DNA from 3 places in the Rosenbergiella sp. YN46 genome. Region 3 is predicted to be linked to each of the others. Evidence: predicted binding sites of a transcription regulator. Region 3 holds the regulator's gene; each other region holds the start of a gene.
What was found. The regulator PurR, encoded in region 3, represses purine synthesis genes. The targets are predictions, from matches to a motif close to CANGCAAACGTTTGCNTG.
Positions count from the first base shown of each region.

Region 1: the regulator PurR is predicted to act here: its motif matches at 2,701-2,718, upstream of rbsD (D-ribose pyranase).
Region 2: the regulator PurR is predicted to act here: its motif matches at 6,579-6,596, upstream of gltB (glutamate synthase large subunit).

Region 1 covers NZ_JAZHEE010000022.1:54,768-62,610, reverse strand. The annotation lists gene rbsC (ribose ABC transporter permease) at 1-742, opposite strand, end outside; gene rbsA (ribose ABC transporter ATP-binding protein RbsA) at 748-2,256, opposite strand; gene rbsD (D-ribose pyranase) at 2,264-2,683, opposite strand; gene kup (low affinity potassium transporter Kup) at 2,880-4,748, opposite strand; gene ravA (ATPase RavA) at 4,993-6,489, shown strand; gene viaA (ATPase RavA stimulator ViaA) at 6,483-7,843, shown strand, end outside.
Region 2 covers NZ_JAZHEE010000004.1:55,670-63,512, reverse strand. The annotation lists gene yrbL (PhoP regulatory network protein YrbL) at 319-963, shown strand; gene mtgA (monofunctional biosynthetic peptidoglycan transglycosylase) at 989-1,714, opposite strand; gene elbB (isoprenoid biosynthesis glyoxalase ElbB) at 1,705-2,358, opposite strand; gene arcB (aerobic respiration two-component sensor histidine kinase ArcB) at 2,591-4,942, opposite strand; gene mnmL (tRNA modification radical SAM protein MnmL/YtqA) at 5,019-5,945, opposite strand; gene gltB (glutamate synthase large subunit) at 6,628-7,843, shown strand, end outside.
Region 3 covers NZ_JAZHEE010000021.1:18,378-26,220, forward strand. The annotation lists gene V3W49_RS14790 (TetR/AcrR family transcriptional regulator) at 1-418, shown strand, start outside; gene V3W49_RS14795 (alkene reductase) at 501-1,604, shown strand; gene gloA (lactoylglutathione lyase) at 1,702-2,109, shown strand; gene rnt (ribonuclease T) at 2,207-2,860, shown strand; gene V3W49_RS14810 (Grx4 family monothiol glutaredoxin) at 2,921-3,268, opposite strand; gene V3W49_RS14815 (C40 family peptidase) at 3,611-4,279, shown strand; gene V3W49_RS14820 (MFS transporter) at 4,322-5,494, opposite strand; gene cydH (cytochrome bd-I oxidase subunit CydH) at 5,686-5,775, opposite strand; gene purR (HTH-type transcriptional repressor PurR) at 6,075-7,100, shown strand; gene punR (DNA-binding transcriptional activator PunR) at 7,116-7,843, opposite strand, start outside.

The DNA of each region.
Region 1 (7,843 bases), on a different contig from region 3:
CCGCCGTCGGCTGAGCAGAAGAGAGACGCGCCACTTCAATCACCCCGGCCAGCGCGGCCAGCAGGCCGCACAGCGCATAAACGATAATCTTGATTTTATCGACGCTGATGCCAGAAAGGCGGGTCGCCGCTTCGTTACCGCCCAGCGCGTAGATATAGCGCCCCAGGCGGGTGTGGTGCAGCATGTACCAGGCCGCCAGGAAAACTACCGCCATAATCCATACTGGCGTAGGGATACCCAGTGGGCGTCCAATACCGAACCAGCCGAACAGATCGGCGTTATCAGAAAAACCGGTACTTACCGGGCTACCATCGGTATACACCATGGTGACTCCACGCAGCAGCAACATCATCACCAGGGTGGCGATAAAAGCCTGTACCCGCCCCTTAGCGACGATAACCCCGGTCACTCCTCCAATGGCGGCGCCAAGCGCCAGCGCACCGGCCACGGCAACCAGCGCATTCACTTCAAAGCCCACTATGGACGCTGCCACAGCGCCGGTCAGCGCCAGCAGTGAACCCACGGAAAGATCGATGCCCGAAGTCAGAATCACCAGCGTCATTCCCACCGCCATAATGGCGTTGACGGAAGTTTGCTGCAGAATATTGAACAGGTTATTGAGCGTAAAAAAGTTCGGACTCAGCGTCGAAACGATTGCAATCAGCACCAGCAGTGCGATCAGCGATTTCTGTTCCATTAACCACGCCTTACTGAACCAACGGCGATTTTGGATGGTGGTCATTTTAATTATTGCTCCTGATTCACGCGGTTAAGCTTGCCAACGGCGGCAGCCATCAGCGCTTCCTGAGTGGCCTGCTCGCGTGTGAATTCACCGCTGATATGGCCTTCATGCATCACAATAATGCGATCGCTCATGCCCAGCACTTCCGGCATCTCGCTGGAGACCAGGATGATGCTCAGTCCTTCGGCTTTGAACTGGTTGATAAGCTGGTAGATCTCCTTTTTAGCCCCCACGTCCACGCCGCGGGTCGGCTCGTCCAGAATCAGAACGTCGGGGCGGGTCATCAGACCGCGGGCAATCGCCACCTTCTGCTGGTTTCCGCCAGAGAGCAGGCCTATGGTCTGTTCCATGGATGGCGTTTTTACGTTAAACAGTCGGATGAAGTCCTGCACCGCCAGCGCTTCAGAGGCATGCTTCAGACTACCGCCTGCGTAGCTAAAGTAGCGCAGCGCCGTCAGCGACATGTTCTCCTTTACCGACATGCCCAGCACCAGACCATCGCGTTTACGATCTTCCGAGATATAAACAATACCGTTCGCCAGCCCTTCCTGAGGCGAGCGAGCATAAACTTCCCGTCCATCCAGGGTGACGCGCCCCTGGCTGCGCGGCAGCGCGCCATACAGGGTTTTCATCAGTTCAGTACGTCCGGCCCCCATCAGACCGGAAAAGCCCAGAATCTCCCCTTTGCGCAGGGTAAAGTTCACGTCGTGCAGATCTTTGCCGCTCAGGTGCTCCACCCGCATCCGGATCTCGCCAGGCGCTTTATCAATATGGGGATATTGCTCTTCAAGCTTACGACCGACCATCATCTCGATCAGGGTATCTTCCGTCAGCGTGGAAACGTCCCGCTCGGCAATAAACTGTCCGTCGCGAAAGACTGTGACGTCATCGCAAATTTCGAAGATTTCCTTCATACGATGGGAGATATACACAATACCGCGCCCCTGGGCCTTCAGTTCGCGGATGGTGCGGAACAACGATTCGGTTTCGGTATCCGTCAGCGCATCGGTGGGCTCATCCATAATGATGACCCGGGATTCAAAACTCAGGACTTTAGCAATCTCCACCATCTGCTGATCGCCGATAGAAAGATCGCCCACCAGCCGGTGGCTGTTAAAGCGCAGGTTAAGCTTTTTCAGCAGCTTATCCGCCTCTTCATACATTTTCCCCCACTGGATACGACCAAAGCCGTTCACGAACTCGCGACCCAGAAAGATATTTTCGGCAATGCTGAGTTCGGGGATCAGATTCAGTTCCTGGTGAATAATACCGATGCCCGCCTCCTGGGAGGCTTTCGGGCCGCTAAATGTCGTCTCTTTGCCCAACCACAGCAGCGAACCGGCATCTTTGGTATAGATACCGGTCAACACCTTCATCATGGTGGATTTACCGGCGCCGTTTTCCCCCACCAGCGCCATTGCCCGACCGGGATAGACATTAAGCGCGGCGCCGGAGAGCGCCTTCACGCCGGGAAAGGATTTATCGATCCCTTTTAGCTGTAAGAGTGCGTTCATCCCTGCCTCAGAAGGTCACGCCAGCGCAGAGTATGACATTGGCATACGGGGAACACTCCCCGCTGCGAATCACCGCACGGCTGGCTGCTGTCTGCTGTTTAAACTGCTCATGTCGGGTGTAACGAATTTCAATGGTGTTTCCCTGGTGTTGCTGCAACTGAAGAAAGAATTCGAGCAATAGATCGTGGAGCGCCGGATTATGTATTTTTATTTCATCGGCCAGGATAGCGGCTTCCACCTGCATCTCCTGACAGACATTTTCCAGAACCTGGATAAAAGATGGAATTCCGTGCGTCAGGGCCAGGTCGATGCGCTGAGTCCCCTGGGGGATAGGGAGACCGGCGTCGCCAATCACCAGCGTATCGGTATGGCCAAGACGGGAAATGACTGAGGAGATCTCAGCGTTAAGAACAGTGCCTTTTTTCATTATTTTGCTAACTCCACGAGCGAAACGTTTCGCTGGTGAAAGTGTAATCAGACAACATCCGTGGCAACAATCAGGTTATGGCAGAAGTGTGATCGCTATCGAAACGTTTCGCAACAGAGGAAGAAAAAGGAATTTTTTGTATCGATTCAGCTATATAAACAAAAGGCCCCTTATTAATAAGGAGCCTTAAGCAAGATTAAATTTCCACCTGGGTACCGAGCTCAATCACCCGATTAGGCGGAATTTCGAACTGATCGGGCGCCCGCAGCGCATTACGTTGCAGCAGCAGGAACAGCCTACCGCGCAGTTTCAGGTACCAGGGGCGCTTACCGATAATCAGCGATTCATGGGACATAAAGAACGAAGTTTCCATCATCCGACAGCTTAGCCCTTCCAGGCCACAGCGATGGAACACCTCTTCAACGTTGGGTGTTTCACGCCAGCCATAACTGGCCACTACGCGCCAGAAGGTCGGCGACAGCTGTTCGATGGCTACGCGCTTCACGTTGTGCACATAAGGCGCGTCTTCGGTACGCAGCGTCAGCAGAATGACCCGTTCGTGCAGCACTTTATTGTGCTTCAGGTTATGCAACAGCGCGAAAGGAATAACGTTCAGCGCCCGGGACATATAAACCGCGGTACCGGAAACCCGCACCGGCGGAGATTTTTCCAGCGAGGCGATCAGCGCTTCCAGAGAATTGCCATGTTCGTGCATCCGACGCAGCAGGCGAAAGCGTTCGCTCTTCCAGGTGGTCATCACAATAAACATGATAAGCCCCAGCGCCAGCGGCAGCCAACCGCCCGAGAAGATCTTCTGCACATTGGCGGAAAACAGCGGAACATCGACACACAGAAAGGCCAGACCAATCAGCAGCACCAGAAATTTATTCCAGTGCCAGTTTTTACGCGCTACGGTACAGGAAAGAATCGAGGTCAACACCATCGTTGCCGTTACCGCAATCCCATAGGCCGCCGCCAGATTACTGGAGTGCTCAAAGCTGATGATGACCAGTACCACCGAGGTATAAAGCAGCCAGTTAATAAATGGAATGTAGATCTGCCCGGACTCCCGCTCCGAGGTGTGGATGATGCGCATGGGCGACAGATACCCCAGACGAACCGCCTGACGAGTCAGTGAGAAAACGCCGGAAATAACCGCCTGGGAGGCAATCACCGTCGCCAGGGTCGCCAGAATCAGCAGCGGAATTAGCGCCCAGTCCGGCGCCAGTAAAAAGAAGGGGTTCTTGATGGCTTCCGGATTACGCAGCAGCAGCGCTCCCTGGCCGAAATAATTCAGCACCAGCGACGGCAGCACCACGGCAAACCAGGCGATGCGAATAGGCAGCTTGCCGAAGTGACCCATATCGGCATACAGCGCCTCCACGCCGGTAATCGCCAGCACCACCGCGCCGAGCGCCACGAATGAAATAGTCTTATATTCGATAAAAAAGTGCGCGGCCCACATTGGGTTCAGCGCCTGCAATACCTGGGGGAACGCCAGAATGCTGCGCACGCCCAACACCGCCAGAACAATAAACCAGGTCATCATAATGGGCGCAAACAGCTTACCCACCATGCCGGTACCGTGTTTCTGGATAACAAACAGCAGCGTCAGCACCAGTATTGAAAGCGGCACAATGTACGGATCGAGCGCCGGCGCGGCGATCTCCAGCCCTTCTATCGCCGACATCACCGAAATGGCCGGGGTAATCACCACTTCGCCATAGAAAAAGCTGCCGCCTATCAGCCCCATAATCACCAGAACCGAAGTGACTTTTGCCGAGGTGTTACGCCCGGCCAGAGACATCAACGTCAGGATGCCCCCCTCGCCAGCGTTATCGGCCCGCATCACGAAGGTCAGATATTTAATGGAGACCACAAAGACCAGTAGCCAAAAAATAAGAGAGAGAAAGCCAAAGACAGCGTCGCGTTCAACGCCAAATCCAAACTGACCGGACAGACATTCGCGTAGCGTATAGAGCGGACTGGTACCGATATCGCCATATACCACGCCTATCGCCGCCAGCGTGATGGCCGGCAATGCTTGCTTATTATCAGAGCTCATAGCGTCATCTTTAGTCAGGAAACTAACCTTCCCGCCGCGCTACCACCGCGAAAAGAGAGGAATATTCCTGGTTCTGGTTCACAAAAAGCGCACAGTATGCACGATTATGGAAAAAATCGTACCCCGAATCTGGCCTGATAGTGCCTGTTTAAGGAAAATTGCACCGCACTTCAGGCTATTATCGCGAATTGTTCGAAACAGCTATACTCGCCCTTTATTACGGGTAAGGATACAGATGTCTATTATGGCCCAGCCCCCACTTTTAGCAGAACGAATTTCACGGCTCAGCCAGGCGCTGGAAAGCGGGCTTTATGAACGCAGCCACGCCGTCCGCCTTTGTTTGCTGGCGGCCCTGAGCGGCGAAAGCGTTTTTCTTCTTGGCCCGCCGGGCATCGCTAAAAGCCTGATAGCAAGGCGTCTTAAATTCGCCTTCAGCAACGCCCGGGCGTTCGAATATCTGATGACCCGCTTTTCCACGCCGGAAGAAGTTTTCGGCCCCCTGTCGATTCAGGCTCTGAAAGACGAAGGGCGCTATGAACGATTGACCAACGGCTACCTGCCAGAAGCGGAAATCGTCTTTCTGGACGAAATCTGGAAGGCCGGCCCCGCCATTCTGAATACGCTGCTGACCGCCATTAACGAGCGTCGCTTCCGCAACGGCACCCGGGAAGAGAAGATCCCCATGCGCCTTCTGGTTGCGGCGTCCAACGAACTGCCAGAAGCGGACAACAGCCTGGAAGCGCTCTACGATCGTATGTTGATCCGCCTGAATCTGGAGCGGGTACAGGATAAGGGAAACTTCCGCGCCATGCTGACCAGCCAGCATGATGAAAAAGAGAATCCGGTGGCGCCAGGACTTCAGGTCAGCGATGAAGAATATGAGCGCTGGCAGCAGGAGATAGCCCGCATTCCCCTGCCAGATCACGTATTCGAACTGATATTCCAGTTGCGCGAGCGCCTGGAAACGCAGACTCAGGCAACGGGCATCTCCGATCGTCGCTGGAAAAAGGCACTGCGATTACTTCAGGCCAGCGCCTTCTTTAGCGGTCGAGACGCGGTAGCCCCCATCGATCTTATCCTGCTAAAAGACTGCCTGTGGCACGATATCAACAGCCTGCATCAGCTCAATAAAGAGGTGGAGTTATTGATGACCGGGAGCGCCTGGCAGCAACAGGCGATGCTATCCCGTCTTGGTGCCATCAGGCAACAGCTGTTGCGTCTGCAACAGCACCAGAGCGATAAGGACGCGCTGAAGGTCGAACGACAGAGCGGTATGTTCAATCGCCGCCACAGCTACAGCCTGCCGGAGAACCTGCAGGATGCTAACCTCACTCTGCTACTGCAAAAACCGCTGCGACTCCATGATATGGAGGTAATTCACGTTGAAATCGCCCGCAGCGCCTTAAGCACCTGGCTGCAGAAAGGCGGCGAAATTCGCGGCAAACTGAACGGCATTGGCTTCGCCCAGCCGCTGAATATGGAAGTTGACGGCAACCGCCATCTGGTGATCCGCGACATCAGCCTTCAGGAAACCTTCCTGGCGCTGCCGGGTACCCGGCAGCCGGAAGTTCCGGAATCGATTATCGAACAGCTTGATGAGCTGGAAAATACCTGGCGTCAGCAGTACCACGAGTTTAATGAGCAGCAGAGGTGCCTGTTCATCTCACGGGAGTGGTTAGGATCCATCGAAGCCAGCCTGGAGGAAGTCGCTGCCCAGATAAAACAGGCGCGCCAATGCTGAGTCTGGCGGCGCTGGATTCCATCCTCGCCATCAGCGAAGGAGAGCTGATAGAAGGCGTTATCGTGATGCTGCTGGCCGCCCCTCAACTGGAAAGTTTCTTTAAAAAATTTCCGCGCCTGAAAAACGCCGTCTCCCGGGATGTGCCACGCTGGCGGGAAAAACTCAGGATGCGGCTGCACGAAACCCGGGTACCGCCACAGCTGGCCCGGGAAGTACTGCACTATCAGTCCTGTCAGCAGCTGGATACCCCGGACTTTATCATCCAGTTGCCCACGACATTGGCCCTGCTGTCGGAGGTCGCATCGCCCTTTACCGCCCAGGCCCAGCAGATGGCGGCAGATAATCCCCGCTTTACCCCAGCGCTCCATACCCTGTTTCTGCAGCGCTGGCGCCTGAGCCTGATAGTCCAGGCCACCACTCTAAGCCAGAAGCTGCTGGAGGAAGAACGCGAGCAGCTTCTGGCGGAAATTCAGCAACGTCTGGCGTTGAGTGGTCAGTTAGAACCGGTGCTGGTGGCCAGCGATAATGCCGCTGGTCGCCTGTGGGATATGAGTGCCGGGCGCCTGCGCCGTGGCGACTATCAGATGATCGTGAGATACGGCGACTTCCTGCAGCATCAACCCGAATTGCAGGCCCTGGCGGAGCAGCTGGGCCGATCGCGGGAGGCGCGGTCGATCCCCAAACCGGATGCCCCCACCGAAATCTGGCGTCAGCAGGTATGCGTACCCGCTTCAGTGCCTGAGCAGGTGGAAGGGCTGCATCACAGCGACGATATTCTGCGGCTATTGCCACCGGAGCTGGCAACGCTGGGAATCAGCGAGCTGGAGTACGATTTTTATCGACGGCTGGCGGAAAAACAGCTCATCACCTACCGGCTACAGGGAGATGCCTGGCAGGAAAAAATCAGCGAGCGCCCGGTTATCCATCAGGATTTTGACGAGCAGCCGCGCGGCCCGTTTATCGTCTGCGTCGATACCTCCGGCTCAATGGGCGGCTTTAATGAACGCTGCGCCAAGGCGCTCTGTCTGGCGCTGATGCGTATCGCTCTGGCGGATAACCGGCGCTGCTTTATTATGCTGTTCTCAAGCACGGTGGTGCGCTATGAACTGAGCGCCGATGACGGTATTGAACAGGCGATTCGCTTTCTGAGCCAGCGCTTTCGCGGCGGCACAGATCTGGCTGGCTGCCTGCGATCGGTCATCGAAAAAATGCAGGATGGCGAATGGTACGATGCTGACGCGGTGGTTATTTCTGATTTTATCGCCCAGCGCCTGCCGGATGAGGTGATTCGTAAGGTGAAGTCGCTACAGCGCCGCCAGCAGCAGTGCTTTCACGCCATCGCCATGTCAGCTCA
Region 2 (7,843 bases), on a different contig from region 3:
GCACGCTGTTCAGAAGATGTTTAGCTGCTAAGACAGAGCGAAAGAATGCCATGCCGCGTTGCCGGTGTTCGCCAGAGGCCGGCATTAACATCCGCACAAAGTCCTGTCCATCTTTGACATCCCTTGCGAATGGGCATGATCCAGATCAATTCCAACGCGCGTTGGTTTTGCTGTTTATGTCCACTTGCCTATGATCAGATTAATCCGAGTTCAGGCTTAAGGTTTTATTAAGATAAACCGCAGCCGTTGAGTCTTTATTTAAGTTCAACGTTCATACTATCAACCGTGTTACTAAATTTAGAGACGGGAAGGTTTTCCATGGCTGACAGCGTAGTTCGACTCTCTGATGTTGCCCCCCTGGGGACAGGTCGTCATCGTAAATGCTATCTGTATCCTGGCAATCCTGACCGCTGCATCAAGATAGTCTACAACCAGGAGAGCGGCGGTGATAAAGAGCTGCTGCGCGAGCTGGGATATTACGCGCATCTTGGCCGCCGTCTGAAAGACTGGTCCGGTCTTCCGGCCTACCACGGCACCGTTGAAACCGATCTCGGAACCGGCTACGTCTACGATATCGTTAAAGATTACGATGGCAGGACGTCAATGTCGCTGGATGAATTCGCCCGCCAGTGCAGAGAAAATGGCGATTTAAGGCTGTTGCGCCAGACGCTGGCAGCCCTGAAGGCATGGCTTACTGAACACCGCATCGTCACCATGAACCTTAAGCCGCAGAACATTCTGTGCCGCCGTCTGAGCCCCACCAGGGTAATGCCGGTCGTGGTGGATAACATCGGTGAAGCGACCCTGCTGCCGCTGGCCACCTGGTCACGCTGGTTTTGCCTCCGTAAGCAGTCGCGTCAGTGGCAACGTTTTATGACCCACCCGCTATTCGCCGGCCTGGATCAATCGCCGCAGCCGCAGCCGGTGGCACCCGGTTTTACCGCCAGCCATGGCGCAAGCTAATCAATTCAATCACCTGACCGGCTGCTTAATGCAGCCGGTGTCTTTTCAGGAACCCTTCACCGCCTAACTGACGCATCTGGCGCATAATCCACTGCTGGCGAGACAAAACATAGCCGGATGGCGCGTCAACACGATAGCGAATCGGATTCGGCAGAACCGCGGCCAGCAACGCCGCCTCTGAAAGAGTTAACCGGCTGGCAGGCTTATTAAAAAAGTGGCGCGACGCCGCCTCAACGCCGAAGATCCCCGGCCCAAATTCGGCAATATTCAGATAGACCGTCAGAATCCGGCGTTTGGTCCAGGCCAGTTCAATCCCTACCGTCAGACCGGCTTCCAGCCCTTTACGCACCCAGCTACGCCCATCCCACAGAAACAGATTTTTTGCCGTTTGCTGCGAAAGGGTCGAGGCTCCGCGAGGGCGTCCTTCGCTCTCCTCCAGCGCTTTCTGAATCGAACCGACATCGAACCCCCAGTGATCCGGGAATTTTTGATCTTCGGCTGCAATCACTGACAGCGCCATCCAGGGAGAGATATCGTCCATCCCAACCCAGTCGGAGTGAGCGACATAGCTGAAATCTCCGGAAAACCAGGCACTAAGCTGACGTTCCGCCATCACCGCAGAAAATGGCACTGGCAGTACGCCAAATAAGGCGATCCCCCCCGCCCAGAAGACGACAGCCGCCGCGATTATGCCCAGCAGCCAGCGCTTGATTCGGGCGAGCGGCCCGCCGCGTCGTTTCTTTACTGGCACAGGCTCAATACTCTCGCCACCAGCTTCTCGATACCGTCCGCCGCTTCATCGATACGACTGGCCAGCATATAAGCCGGCGTCGTCACTACCTTCTGCTCTTCATCAATCACAATGTCATCCACCGGACAGGGGACATGCTCGCCGCCCATCGCCTCAATCGCCTCGGCGGTATCGGCATCGGTGCCGATAGTCAGGCGCAACGGTGTCGGAACAATCTTCGGCAACAGGGCCGGAGCGATGCAGATAAAGCCCAGCGGTTTCCCGGCCTGGTGGCATTCACGGGCAATGCGAAGCAGCTCAGGATCGAGGGTACAGTCGCTCCCCTGAGAGGCAAAGTTGCTCAGGTTTTTCGCAGCACCAAAGCCACCAGGCACAATCAGCGCATCCAGCTCCCGAGCCTGAGCTTCGACCAACGAGCGGATTTCGCCACGGGCAATTCGCGCCGCTTCAATCAGAACATTGCGACTTTCCGCCATTGGCTCCCCGGTCAGATGATTGATAACGTCTGCTTGAGTTTTATCCGGAGCGAAGCAAACCGCCTGTGCGCCTGAGCGGGCTATCGCTAACAGTGTGATCACCGCTTCATGGACTTCTGAGCCGTCGTAAACGCCGCAGCCACAAAGAATGACGCCAATTTTTTTCATATCATTAGTCCTTTTTCTCAATCGGAAAATGGCAATAAAAAATTTTTATTAGGACGCTATACTTCACATATTTTACTGATTCAGGTAACAAAACCGATAAGGTTTGCTATCTTATTGCCTTGTGCAACACGACTCTCCCGGCGTCGCTATCCCATGAATCAAACTAATAGCCAGCGGCGCCTCGTTTTCCCTGGTGTTGGCGCAGTCTTCGCGCACCCCGGCCTGGCCGGGGTCATTTTTTTCTGCTCTCCGCCACCCAGCGTCTCAGGGCCTCAACGTCCTGATGCCATTCCTGCTTAAGCTCTTCGACCCAGTCACCGACGTTATCCCACCATGCGGGAAGATCCGGTGACTGGATCTGCTGACCTAACTGCTGCAGATGACGCAGCCCCACCGAACCGGCGGCGCCTTTTATTTTATGTCCCTCTTCGACGATGCCTTTGCGATCGTGAGCCGTTAGATTAGACTCCAGCACGCTCAGATAGCCCGGCATCATTTTTTCAAACATATCCAGCCCGTCCAGGATCACCTTCTCCCCGACCAGATCCAGGTACTGTTCCAGCATGGGAAGGTCAAACAGGATCTGCTGCTTATCTTTATCAGCCACGATTCCTTGCGTCTCCTTTTCATTTTCGCCCTGCTGTACACAGCCATCCCAGAATTTCTTAATCATGGCGGTCAGGGCCGGTACCGCCAGCGGTTTGCTCAGTACGTCGTCCATTCCGGCGTTCAGATACTCTTTTTTGTCCTTCAGCACGTTGGCTGTCAGCGCTACCAGCGGCGGTAGCTGCTCTGGTCTATAGCGCTTATGCAGCTCTCTGGCGATATCCAGCCCGCTCATATCCGGCAACTGAATATCCAGCAGCACCAGATCGAATTCATCAGGCTGGAACAGAGTCAATGCCTCGTTGCCAGTCATGGCAACGTCCACGCTGTTGCCCATTTTTTCCAGCACCGAACGAGCGACTATCACGTTCAGCTCAATATCTTCCACCAGCAGCACATGCAGCGCCGGCAGTGGCATGTCATCCTGATCCAGGGCATCTTCTACCTCTTCCGCCACCTGAGGCGCCTGAATTGTCAGTACAAAGGTCGAGCCCTGTCCTGGCTGGCTGTTCACGGTAATATCCCCGCCCATACTTTTCGCCAGCCGCCGGGAAACCGCCAACCCAATGCCGGTACCCGTCGCGGGCTTGCCACCGTGACTATCCTTCACCTGATAGTACATGGCAAAGATCTTATCCTGCTCTTCCTGGGGAATGCCGATACCTGAATCCTCGACCTCGAAGCGCAGCATGTTGCCATCGTCGTAGCGAATTCGCACCGTCACCTGACCTTCGCGGGTAAATTTCACTGCGTTGCTTATCAGGTTCCACAGGATCTGGCGTAGACGGGTGCCGTCGGTAATCACCTGATGGGGGAGCGGCAGCGTCGGCTCCATCACAAAGCGCAGCCCTTTCTGCTGGGCCTGAAGCGCCGACAGGTTCTCCAGCTCGCCCATAAAACTGGTGAAATCTACCGGTTGGTTATCGAGCTGTACCTTACGACGTTCAATCTTATCCATATCGATAATATCGTTGAAGATGTTCCCCAGCGTCACAGCGGAAACATGGATAGTTTTCAGGTATTTTTCCTGCTCCGGCGTCAGATCGGTATCCAGCAGGATACGGCTCAGTCCCACAATACCGTTCAGCGGAGTACGAAGTTCGTGGCTGATGGTAGAAATAAACGTGGTCTTATCACGACTGGCACGCTCCAGCGCTTCCTGATAGCGCTTACGCTCGGTGATATCGCGGCCAAAGCCCATCAGACCATGACGCTTACCGACCCGATCGTAATAAGGCACCTTACGGATCTCAAAACAGGCCTTGCGCCCGTCAGGGTAATCCAGCCACTGTTCATAGGTCAGGGAGACATTGTGACGAAACACCTTCTCATCGGTTTCTATCACTTTGAGCGCGGCTTCATCGTTATACACTTCATGAGGTTTCAGACCGATAAGCTGCTTTTCACTTTTGCCGGTCAGCAGTTCCATAGCCCGGTTACAGCCGGAAAACTCTTTATCTTCATTGCGGTAGAACACCAGATCCGGAGAGGCATCAAGGAAAGAACGCAGGAAAGAGGACTGTTGTTCCAGGCGAATCTGGGTCTCTTCACGCTCCTTCATTTCGACCTTGAGCTTTTCGAGCATGGTCTGGCGCTCGGCCTCCGCCTTTTCGCGCTCGGCTATCTCCTGATTCAGCTGGGCAATATTGTCTTTAAGCTGAACGTTAAGCATCAGATCGCGCTCGCGCATCTCTTCCAGCTTTTCCACCAGCCGGCTAAGGCGCTGCCGCGACTCTTCCAGCTGCTCCACCACCACCGACAGGAAGTAGACCGCCCAGGGGGTGATCAGCAGACCAAAAAATATCGAGCGGATCACATCTATGCTTTCCACCTGGCCGCGCAGCAGCATGGTGACCGCCATCTGCACCACCATCGCCAGTACCACCAGCGCCAGGGCCAACAGCAGGGAGAAGCGGACCAGGCCCAGCTTCATCATCAGATCGACATAATACTGCGCCAGTTTCCGGATTTGCTTCATCGGGGATTCCTTAGCTGCGTTTGAATCTCAATCATACCGGAAAAATAGCGTAAATTAGATCGCGCTAGCCCTCCGGTTAATCCGGCGAACGCCAGGGACGCCCCAGCGCCGATCCCTGCGGCCCATAAGCCCGCAGCCAGTTGTCGACTTCCAGCATGCCGAGCCAGCGGTTTTCGCACCATAATGGCGCCAGAAGCGTGGGGCGACGAGCACTGGCGGATACTCTATGCCAGACGATCTCCGGCGGAGTATGGCGGATCATCTCCCCGGCGATAGCGCCGTAGCCCGCCTGCGTGGGCGGAGTCAGACGCCCGGCGCGCCAGGCCTTCGCCATGATACTGCCCTCAACGACATGCAGCGGATGCAGTTTAATTCCGTCAACGCCGGTTTCCGCCACCTTTTCGAGCGTTTGCAGACAGGCCTCTTGACCTTCGCCGGGGAGTCCAACAATCAGATGGCTGCATACCTTCAGACCGCGCGCCCTGGCGCGACGAGCGGTGTCCTGATAACAGGAAAAATCATGGCCGCGATTAATGCGATGCAGAGTTCTGTCATGGGCGCTTTGCAACCCCAGTTCCAGCCAGACCTCATAGCCCTGTTCCCGGTAACTGCTCAGCAGATCCAGCACGCTTTCTGGCACGCAGTCCGGCCGCGTGCCGACGCACAGCCCAACGACCTCAGCCCGGGCTACCGCCTGTTGGTACATATTCTTCAACACTTCGACTTCCGCAAAAGTGCTGGTATAGGCCTGGAAATAGGCGAGCCACAGCCGGGCCCGATCCAGCTTGCCGGACTGCGTTTCCAACTGCTCGCTGATGGAGTGGTACCGCTGACTCTCATCGGCAAACGAAGCGACGTTACAGAACGTGCATCCGCCGCGTCCCAGCGTGCCATCCCGGTTGGGGCAGCTAAAACCGCCGTGCAGCGCCAGCTTATGAACCTTTTCGCCATAGCGGCGGCGAAGATCGCCGCCGAACATATTGACTAATTTCTGTAACTGCATAATCTGTCTGACCGGCCCATGAAAAAGGGGGCCAGCCTGCCATTATCCACACCCTCTGGCGATGACCTGGATCAAGCGTCTGCGGGGGGGACTCTCTATATGCATACTAATTCATTATCATTGCAACTTTATCCATTGGCCGGCTAATAACTTATCCTTATATTTTTGCCAGTCTGGTTAAATTATTTATTCCACGCCAAAAACAGTCATATAGATTGCCTTTCAAAAAAAAACTGGTGAAAAAAACTGGCATTAACCTCACAGACAGCATTCATCGATATCGAATGCCTGATTATTTAGTGAGAGAGATCACAGAAAGCCCAGCGCTGGCACTGGCCATAATGTAGATTGAAATACATTAAATTCCTTTAAATACATAAAGATAGTCATGTTTCGCTCGTTTTTTTGATAAATAAGTTTGCCATTTGACCTGTGTTCGCTTTCCCGATAAGTTGGAATTTCGCTGGAAGCTTTCTCGATGGGGGTCTCCCCATCATATTTATGCAGTAATTGAGATTCCCTCTTAAGCAAGTCCTCAATACTTGTGTCACCGCTGCGAAGGTCTGAAGGAGGGCGAATTCGAGTCAGGCGTCAATAATGCGCGACTCGTCGCCACAGCCCCTTCTGCGCCCAAAAGCAAACGGTATCGGGAATCTCGCAGAGCCTGGGGAGGTTCACTGATATGTTGTACGATAAATCCTTAGAGAAGGATAACTGTGGTTTTGGCCTGATCGCCCACATAGAAGGCGACCCCAGCCACAAAGTAGTGCGTACCGCTATCCACGCACTGGCCCGCATGCAGCACCGCGGCGCTATTCTCGCCGATGGTAAAACCGGCGATGGCTGCGGACTTCTGTTACAAAAACCTGACCGTTTTTTCCGCCTGGTGGCCGAAGAGCGGGGATGGCGCCTTGCCAAAAACTACGCGGTCGGCATGATTTTCTTAAGTAAGGACGATGCTATTGCGCGCGCCTGCCGTGAAATTGTTGAGGAGGAGCTGCGTCAGGAAACCCTGTCTATCGTAGGCTGGCGCGACGTGCCTACCAACGACGACGTGCTCGGTGAAATCGCCCTCTCCTCCCTGCCCCGCATTGAGCAAATTTTTGTTAACGCACCGGCCGGCTGGCGCCCGCGCGATATGGAGCGCCGTCTGTTTATCGCCCGCCGCCGTATTGAAAAGCGCATTCAGGATCAGGATTTCTACGTCTGTAGCCTGTCCAACCTGGTCAATATTTATAAAGGTCTGTGTATGCCGGCGGATCTGCCGCGCTTCTACCTGGACCTGGCCGATCTGCGCCTGGAATCTTCCATCTGCCTGTTCCACCAGCGCTTTTCCACAAACACCGTGCCGCGCTGGCCGCTGGCGCAGCCCTTCCGCTATCTGGCGCACAACGGCGAAATCAACACCATCACCGGTAACCGCCAGTGGGCCAGGGCCCGTACCTATAAATTTAAAACTCCACTGATCCCCGATCTGCAGGACGCCGCTCCGTTCGTTAACGAAACCGGCTCTGATTCCAGCTCACTGGATAATATGCTGGAGCTACTGTTAAGCGGCGGCATGGATATCGTGCGCGCCATGCGCCTGCTGGTGCCGCCAGCCTGGCAGAGCAATCCGGATATGGATCCCGAACTGCGCGCCTTTTTCGACTTTAATTCCATGCATATGGAGCCCTGGGACGGCCCGGCAGGTATCGTACTGTCCGATGGCCGCTTTGCCGCCTGTAGCCTGGATCGTAACGGCCTGCGCCCGGCACGCTACGTTATCACAAAAGACAAGCTGATCACCTGCGCGTCGGAAGTGGGCATCTGGGATTATCAGCCTGATGAGGTGGTGGAAAAAGGGCGCGTCGGCCCAGGCGAACTGATGGTTATCGATACCCGTAGCGGGCAGATTT
Region 3 (7,843 bases):
AATGCTGAAACGTTATTACGCCTGCGCCAACCAGCGCATGCGCGATGCCTTTGCCCCGGGCGAAACACCCGCCAGCACGCTGCTGCTTGACTGGTACCACCAGGCGCTGGCGCACTTCTGCCGCAGCGGCATGATCGGCGACTGTCTGACGGTGAAACTTTCCGCCGAAGTCTGCGATCTGTCGGAAGAGATGCGCGAAGCGCTGGAGCAGGGATCGTCGCAGGTAATCGCCATGCTGACTGAGATAGTTAGCCGGGCTCAGCGGGAAGAAGGATTAATGAAAGGCGACGACCCCGCGAGTCTGGCCAACGCTCTTTACGCTCTGTGGCTGGGCGCCAGCCTGCAGGCTAAAATTTCGCGCAGCGCCATGCCGCTGGAAAGCGCGCAGGCGCAGGTCAGCCGACTGCTGCGCGGCTAAAAATTCAGGCGGCGGTATACAAACCGGCGCTTTTTCTTTATCCTGCAACTAGACGACCGGTCTACTCAACACAGGAGTTAGCATGTCAGACCAACACCAGAAACTGTTTAGCCCCTTAAAGATGGGGGCCATTGACATCCCTAACCGGGTGATTATGGCCCCCCTGACTCGCCTGCGCAGCATTGAGCCGGGCGATATACCCACGCCGCTAATGGGTGAATATTACCGCCAGCGCGCCAGCGCCGGGCTTATCATCAGCGAAGCAACCCAGATTTCCGCTCAGGCGAAAGGCTATGCCGGCGCTCCCGGGCTGCACAGCCAGCAGCAAATCGAGGCCTGGCGCCGTATTACCGACGGCGTTCATGCCGAAGGCGGCCATATCGCCGTTCAGCTATGGCATACCGGTCGTATCTCGCATAACAGCGTGCAGCCCGAAGGCAAGGCGCCGGTCGCCCCTTCCGCTATCCGCGCCGAAGGCCGTACCAGCCTGCGTGATGAGAACGGCAAAACCATTCGCGTGGACACCTCTATGCCGCGCGCCCTCGAACGTGACGAAATCCCCGGTATCATCGCCGACTTCCGCAAAGCGGTAGAAAACGCCCGGGAAGCCGGTTTCGACATGGTGGAGCTGCACGGTGCCCACGGCTACCTGATTCACCAGTTCCTCTCTCCGGCATCCAACCAGCGCGAAGACGAATACGGCGGCAGCATTGAGAATCGCACCCGTTTTGCGCTGGAAGTGGTGGATGCCGCCATTGCGGACTGGAGCGCCGGGCGCATCGGGATTCGTATTTCCCCCCTGGGGCCGTTCAATGGGCTGGACAACGGCCCGGATCAGGAAGAAGCCGCGCTGTATCTGATTGATGAACTGAATAAGCGCAAACTGGCCTATCTGCACGTTTCCGAGCCGGACTGGGCGGGCGGCGAACCCTACAGCGACGCATTCCGCCGCCAGGTTCGCGAACGCTTCAGCGGCGTGATTATCGGCGCCGGCGCCTACACCCGCGAAAAGGCCGAGCAGATGATTGAGGCTGGCTATATTGATGCCGCCGCTTTCGGTCGCGACTGGATAGCCAATCCGGATCTGGTGGCGCGCCTGCGTAAAAACGCCCCGCTTAACCCGCAGCGCACGGAAAGCTTCTACGGCGGCGGCGCTGAAGGTTACACCGATTACCCCACGCTCTGAGCCACTGTCATTGATAGCGGCGCCCGTTCGCCGCTATACTCTTTAGCACGTTCTATTATCGACGGATAATAAAAAACCGTTAAATTACGAGGACTTTATGCGCTTACTCCATACCATGCTGCGCGTTGGCGACCTGCAACGCTCCATTGATTTCTACACTAACGTGCTGGGCATGAAGCTACTGCGCACCAGCGAAAACCCGGAATACAAATACTCCCTGGCTTTCGTAGGCTACGGCCCGGAAAGCGAAGAGGCAGTGATTGAGCTGACTTATAACTGGGGGGTGGACAGCTACGACCTGGGCAACGCCTATGGCCATATTGCCCTGAGCGTGGATAATGCCGCTGAAGCCTGTGACCGTATCCGCAGCAACGGGGGAAATGTTACCCGTGAAGCCGGCCCGGTTAAAGGCGGCACCACCGTAATCGCCTTCGTGGAAGATCCGGACGGCTACAAAATCGAGCTTATTGAAGCCAAAGACGCCGGAAAAGGTCTGGGCAACTAATCCCTCCGGGGCGCTATGGCGCCCCACTTACTGCATTAAGCCCTAAAATTTGCCATAATACCCGCTTGCTCGTTTCCCCCGTAACAAGAGACCCCGGATGTCCGACAACGCTCAACTGAACGGTCTGTGCGACCGCTTTCGCGGCTTTTATCCCGTTGTAATCGACGTGGAAACTGCCGGTTTTAACGCAAAGACCAACGCCCTTCTGGAAATAGCCGCTATCACGCTCAAGATGGACGAAGACGGCTGGCTGACGACCGACGAAACCCTGCACTTCCACGTTGAGCCTTTTGAGGGAGCGGTTCTGGAGCCGGAAGCGCTGGCGTTTACCGGTATCGATCCCCATAACCCGCTGCGCGGCGCGGTCAGCGAATACGACGCCCTGCACGCCATTTTCAAAATGGTGCGCAAAGGGGTGAAAGCAAGCAACTGCAACCGGGCGATTATGGTGGCGCACAATGCCACTTTCGACCACGGTTTTATGATGGCAGCGGCGGAGCGCGCCGGTCTGAAACGCAATCCGTTTCATCCGTTTGTCACCTTCGATACCGCCGCCATGAGCGGACTGGCGCTGGGCCAGACCGTGCTGGCAAAAGCCTGCATCGCCGCCGGGATCGACTTCGACGGCGAACAGGCGCACTCTGCGCTCTACGACACCGAACGCACGGCGCAACTGTTCTGTGAAATCGTCAACCGCTGGAAGCGGCTGGGCGGCTGGCCGCTGCCTCAGGTCGAAAGCGACGAGGTATAAGTCACAGCCACAAAAAAGGCGGTTCATCATGAACCGCCTTTTTATCAGTCAAAGAGCGACTTATTCCGCGTCGGACTCTTCCGACTTATGCTTTGCGGCGGTTTCTTTGATAAGCGTTTGCAGCTCGCCGGCCTGATACATCTGGATGATGATATCGCAACCGCCAACCAGTTCGCCTTCCACCCACAGTTGCGGAAAGGTCGGCCAGTTAGCATATTTCGGCAGCTCGGCGCGAATATCCGGATTCTGCAAAATATCCACGTAGGCGAAGCGCTCGCCGCAGGCGGCCAGCGCCTGAACAGCCTGAGCAGAGAAGCCACAGCTGGGCAACTTCGGCGACCCCTTCATGTACAGCAGGATGGGGTTCTCGTTAATCTGGCGCTCAATTTTTTCGATAGTGGTGCTCATTGTCATGCTTCCTCAAGCTTTTTACGGCGTTAGCCTTACATTGTAGCCACTCACGGCCAGTGGTAAAACACCCGCTTTCACAGGGTTATCGCCATGACGGCCACGCGTGGGAAAAGCTGCATACAGAATAACACTTTACTCGCGGGCGCGTGAACATTCCCCAGCCAGGATCGGCACGGTTTTATTCGGTTGATGGTGAAAAAAACGAATAGCCTCCCCCACCGTCACGTCTGGAAACAAAAAACCCGCTTCCCGCATGCGGTTTCAGTAGATTAAAATCCCCTGACGCTCAGAGACGACGCCGCCCGGCGCCGCACTAACCATCGTTCAGGAAGATAACGAGTGGCCCGAAAAAGAAAATTTGCGCTTACCGTTTGCGCGCTGTTCCTGGGCAGCGCCCTGGTGGCTCCTGCCCAGGCTGCGGGACACAGCCACCAGACGACACAGCACAAGGCTCGCCCCCATAAGTCAGGTACCCGTCATAAGCCGGCGCTGCGCACCAGCAAACGCCACGCCAGCGCCCGCAGTAATAAACACACCGCTCAGCGAAAAAACCGCGCTCACGCCACAGACGCCTCAATAGCCAGCGCTCACAGAGCCAGAATCGAAAAGGCCCGCAAACTGGCAATGAGTAAATTAATGAATCAGTTGGGAAAACCCTATCACTGGGGAGGAAGTTCGCCGCGTACCGGTTTTGATTGCAGCGGTCTGGTCTGGTATGCCTATAAAGATCTGGTCAATATCCGCATCCCCCGCACCGCCAACGAAATGTATCACCTGCGCGACGCAGCACCGGTGAATCGCGGCGAGCTACAGCGCGGCGATCTGGTTTTCTTCCGCATTCGCGGCCGCGGCGCCGCCGATCACGTAGGGGTCTATGTGGGAAATGGCAAGTTTATCCAGTCGCCGCGCACCGGGCGCGATATCCAGATAACCTCTCTGAGTGACGACTACTGGCAGCGCCACTACATTGGCGCCCGCCGGGTTATGACCCCGAACACTCTGCGCTAACGCGTGGATTCGCCCCCTGGGTTCAAGGGGGCGTCGTTTTCATTACTCGGCATCCACGGCCAGCGTCCGCTCCGACGTCTTACGCGACGAAAACAGCACCAGTAGTAGTCCCAGTGCGGCGATAATGCCGCCCATCACCGGAACAAAGCCGTATCCCAGCCCACCGGAGATTACCGCACCGCCCGCCGCCGCGCCCAGCGCGTTACCGAGGTTAAAAGCACCAATATTGACCGACGAAGAGAGCCCCGGCGCTTCATGGGCTACGCGCATCACCCGCATCTGCAGCGGCGGAACCACGGCAAAGGTTGCCGCGCCCCAAACTACCATGGCGATAGCGGCGCCGACCTCGCTGCGCGCAAGCCAGGGTATCGCCACCATAATCACGGTCAACAGCAGCAGAAAACCTTTCAGAGTACCGTTAACCGAACGGTCAGCGCAGCGGCCGCCCAGATAGTTACCCAGCGAAAATCCCAGCCCCACCAGCACCAACATCCCGGTAGTGAAACCCGGTGATGCGTGAGTCACGCGCTGAAGTACCGGTGCGATATAGGTATAAAGGGTAAACATCGCCCCTGCGCCCAGAACCGTGGTCAGCAGCGCCATTAATACCTGAGGACGCATCAGTACTCCCAGCTCGCGCTTCACGTCCGGACGAGCCCCAGCGCCGCCCGCAGGCAGTGACAGCCACAGGCTCAGCATCGCGATCGCGCCCAGACCGGCGGTGGCAAGGAAGGACATACGCCAGCCGATGGCGCTGCCCAGCCAGGTCGCAGCTGGCACGCCGCCGATGTTAGCGATAGTCAGTCCCATAAACATAGTGGCTACCGCGCTGGCCTGCTTCTCTTTGGGTACCAGGCTCGCCGCCACTACCGATCCCAGTCCAAAGAAAGCGCCGTGGTTAAGGCTGGTGATAATGCGGGAAAGCAGAAGCATGCCATAATTCGGCGCCAGCGCTGACAGCAGGTTGCCGACAATAAAGATTCCCATCAGAAACAGCAGCGCACTGCGTCTGGCACGATGCGATAGCAGTAGCGTCATCAGCGGCGCGCCAACCATTACGCCAATTGCGTAAGCGCTAATCAGCATACCGGCCACGGGAATGGAAACCCCTACGCCATCGGCGATCACCGGTAATAAGCCCATAGGGGAAAATTCTGTTGTTCCTATACCAAATGCCCCGATGGCCAGCGCCAGTAAGGGGAAATTGACTTTCATTGTTATTTCTCCGGTAAATTCGGGAGACAGCTTCCGCAAGGGCGGAACTCACTGCTTCCGGATATCGTCAGGCGGAGAATAATGACAGTCTGAAGGGAAAAGTTAAAGTCGTGTTAAAAGCAAAAGGCTGTTGCGCAAATGGCAATAATAGAAAGGCCCGGATACGCAACAGGGCGCATCCGGGCCGGAGATTAATGCAGTACGGCGGTCAGGGCGCCGCCAACAATCACGCCAAGGGCGATAATGGTGGTGATCAGCGAGTATTTCAGATCGGTACTCATGCGTTTCTCCTGCTCCTTTTCCATATTTAGTGTAAGGACTGATTCATTTTCCCACAAACGGCTCTGAAAATCCTGCATCAAGTGGCTTTATATGCAGATTTCCTCTTCCACTTTTGGCGAAGATAGGACAAAATCCCCGGCTAACTTGTTTATGCGCCGTCCGGTTATGCCCTCCTCCCGTTTAATGTCGCCTCCCCGACATACCCGCAGCCCGAAAAGTTGCGCCCCGGGATAAGTCCAGGCAAACGATTAACCGGCCGGTATTCAGGAACCCAGGAAATGGCCGGGAGTGACGACTGATGGCAACAATTAAAGATGTGGCAAAGCGGGCAAACGTCTCCACCACGACGGTGTCACATGTCATTAATAAAACCCGCTTTGTCGCGGAAGAGACCCGTAATGCGGTATGGGCCGCCATCAAAGAGCTACATTACTCACCCAGCGCCGTAGCCCGCAGCCTGAAAGTGAATAACACCAGGACCATCGGGCTGTTGGCCACCAGCAGTGAAGCCCCCTACTTTGCGGAAATTATCGAGGCCATAGAGAAAAACTGTTTTGATACGGGCTACACCCTGGTACTGGGCAACGCCTGGAACAACCAGGAAAAGCAACGCGCCTACCTGTCGATGATGGCCCAGAAGCGCGTTGACGGCCTGCTGGTGATGTGTTCGGAATATCCGGAGCCGCTGCTGGAGATGCTCGAAGAGTACCGCCACATTCCGATGGTGGTGATGGACTGGGGCGAAGCGAAAGCCGATTTCACCGACTCGGTGATCGACAATGCCTTCGAAGGGGGTTACATGGCGGGACGCTATCTGATTGAACGCGGCCATCGCGATATCGGCGCGATCCCCGGCTCGCCGCACCGCAATACTGGCGCTGGCCGTCTGGCAGGCTTTAAAAAGGCGCTGGAAGAAGCGCGCATCAGACTGAACGAAAAATGGGTGGTTCAGGGCGACTTCGAGCCGGAATCCGGCTACCGCGCCATGCAGCAGATTCTGTCCGCGCCGCAGCGCCCCACGGCGGTATTCTGCGGCGGCGATGTAATGGCGATGGGCGCCCTGTGCGCCGCCGACGAAATGGGCCTGCGGGTTCCTCAGGATATTTCGATTATCGGTTATGACAATGTGCGCAACTCCCGTTACTTCACACCAGCGCTGACCACCATCCACCAGCCCAAGGATTCTCTGGGAGAAACGGCTTTTAATATGCTTATCGACCGTATCGTCAATAAGCGCGAGCAGTCCCGCACTCTGGAAGTTCACCCACGCCTGATTGAACGCCGCTCGGTGGCCGATGGCCCGTTCCGCGACTATCGGCGCTAACGCCAGGGAGCCCGCTCAGTCGGGCTCCTTCAGCCATTCCGCATTCAGCGTTTCGCTATCCCCCAGATAATCCAGCAGCCAGACCAGCACCGGCGACGCTTCATTCTGACGCCAGCTCAGACAGCAGGCGGCATCCGGAAAACGGTTTTCCAGGGTCAGCGCCGTCCAGCGACCACTTTTTATCCGAGGTTGCGCAATATGGGCCGGCACCATACCGACACACAACCCGGCATCCAGACACTCTTTTGCACTCTCCCAGTCCGGTACCACCATGCGGCGCTGGTTATCCAGTAGCCAGGTGGTACGCTTAGGCAGCGAACGCGAAGTATCCTCCAGCACCAGCGAAGGCCAGCGCCGCAGCCGTTCGTCATCCAGCGGTCCCCTCTCTTCTGCCAGCGGATGACTGGCCGCCACCACGCAATGCCAGCGCAGCATCCCCATATCCCGAAACGCGTAACGCCCCCCAACAGGCACCGCCCGGGTAGCGCCGATCGCCAGCTCCACGCGCCCGTCTTCCAGCGCATCCCACACGCCGTTAAACACTTCACGGGAAACCAGCAGCTCCACATCGGGAAAATGGCGATAGAAATCCAGCACCAGCTGGCGGATACGCGCCGGTTTGACGATGTTATCCACGGCGATGGAAAACTGACCGCGCCAGCCGTTGGCTATCTGCTGACAGCGCTGGCGAGTGGCGAGCATTTTTTTGATAACTTCTCGCCCCTCGCGCAGAAAAAAGGCCC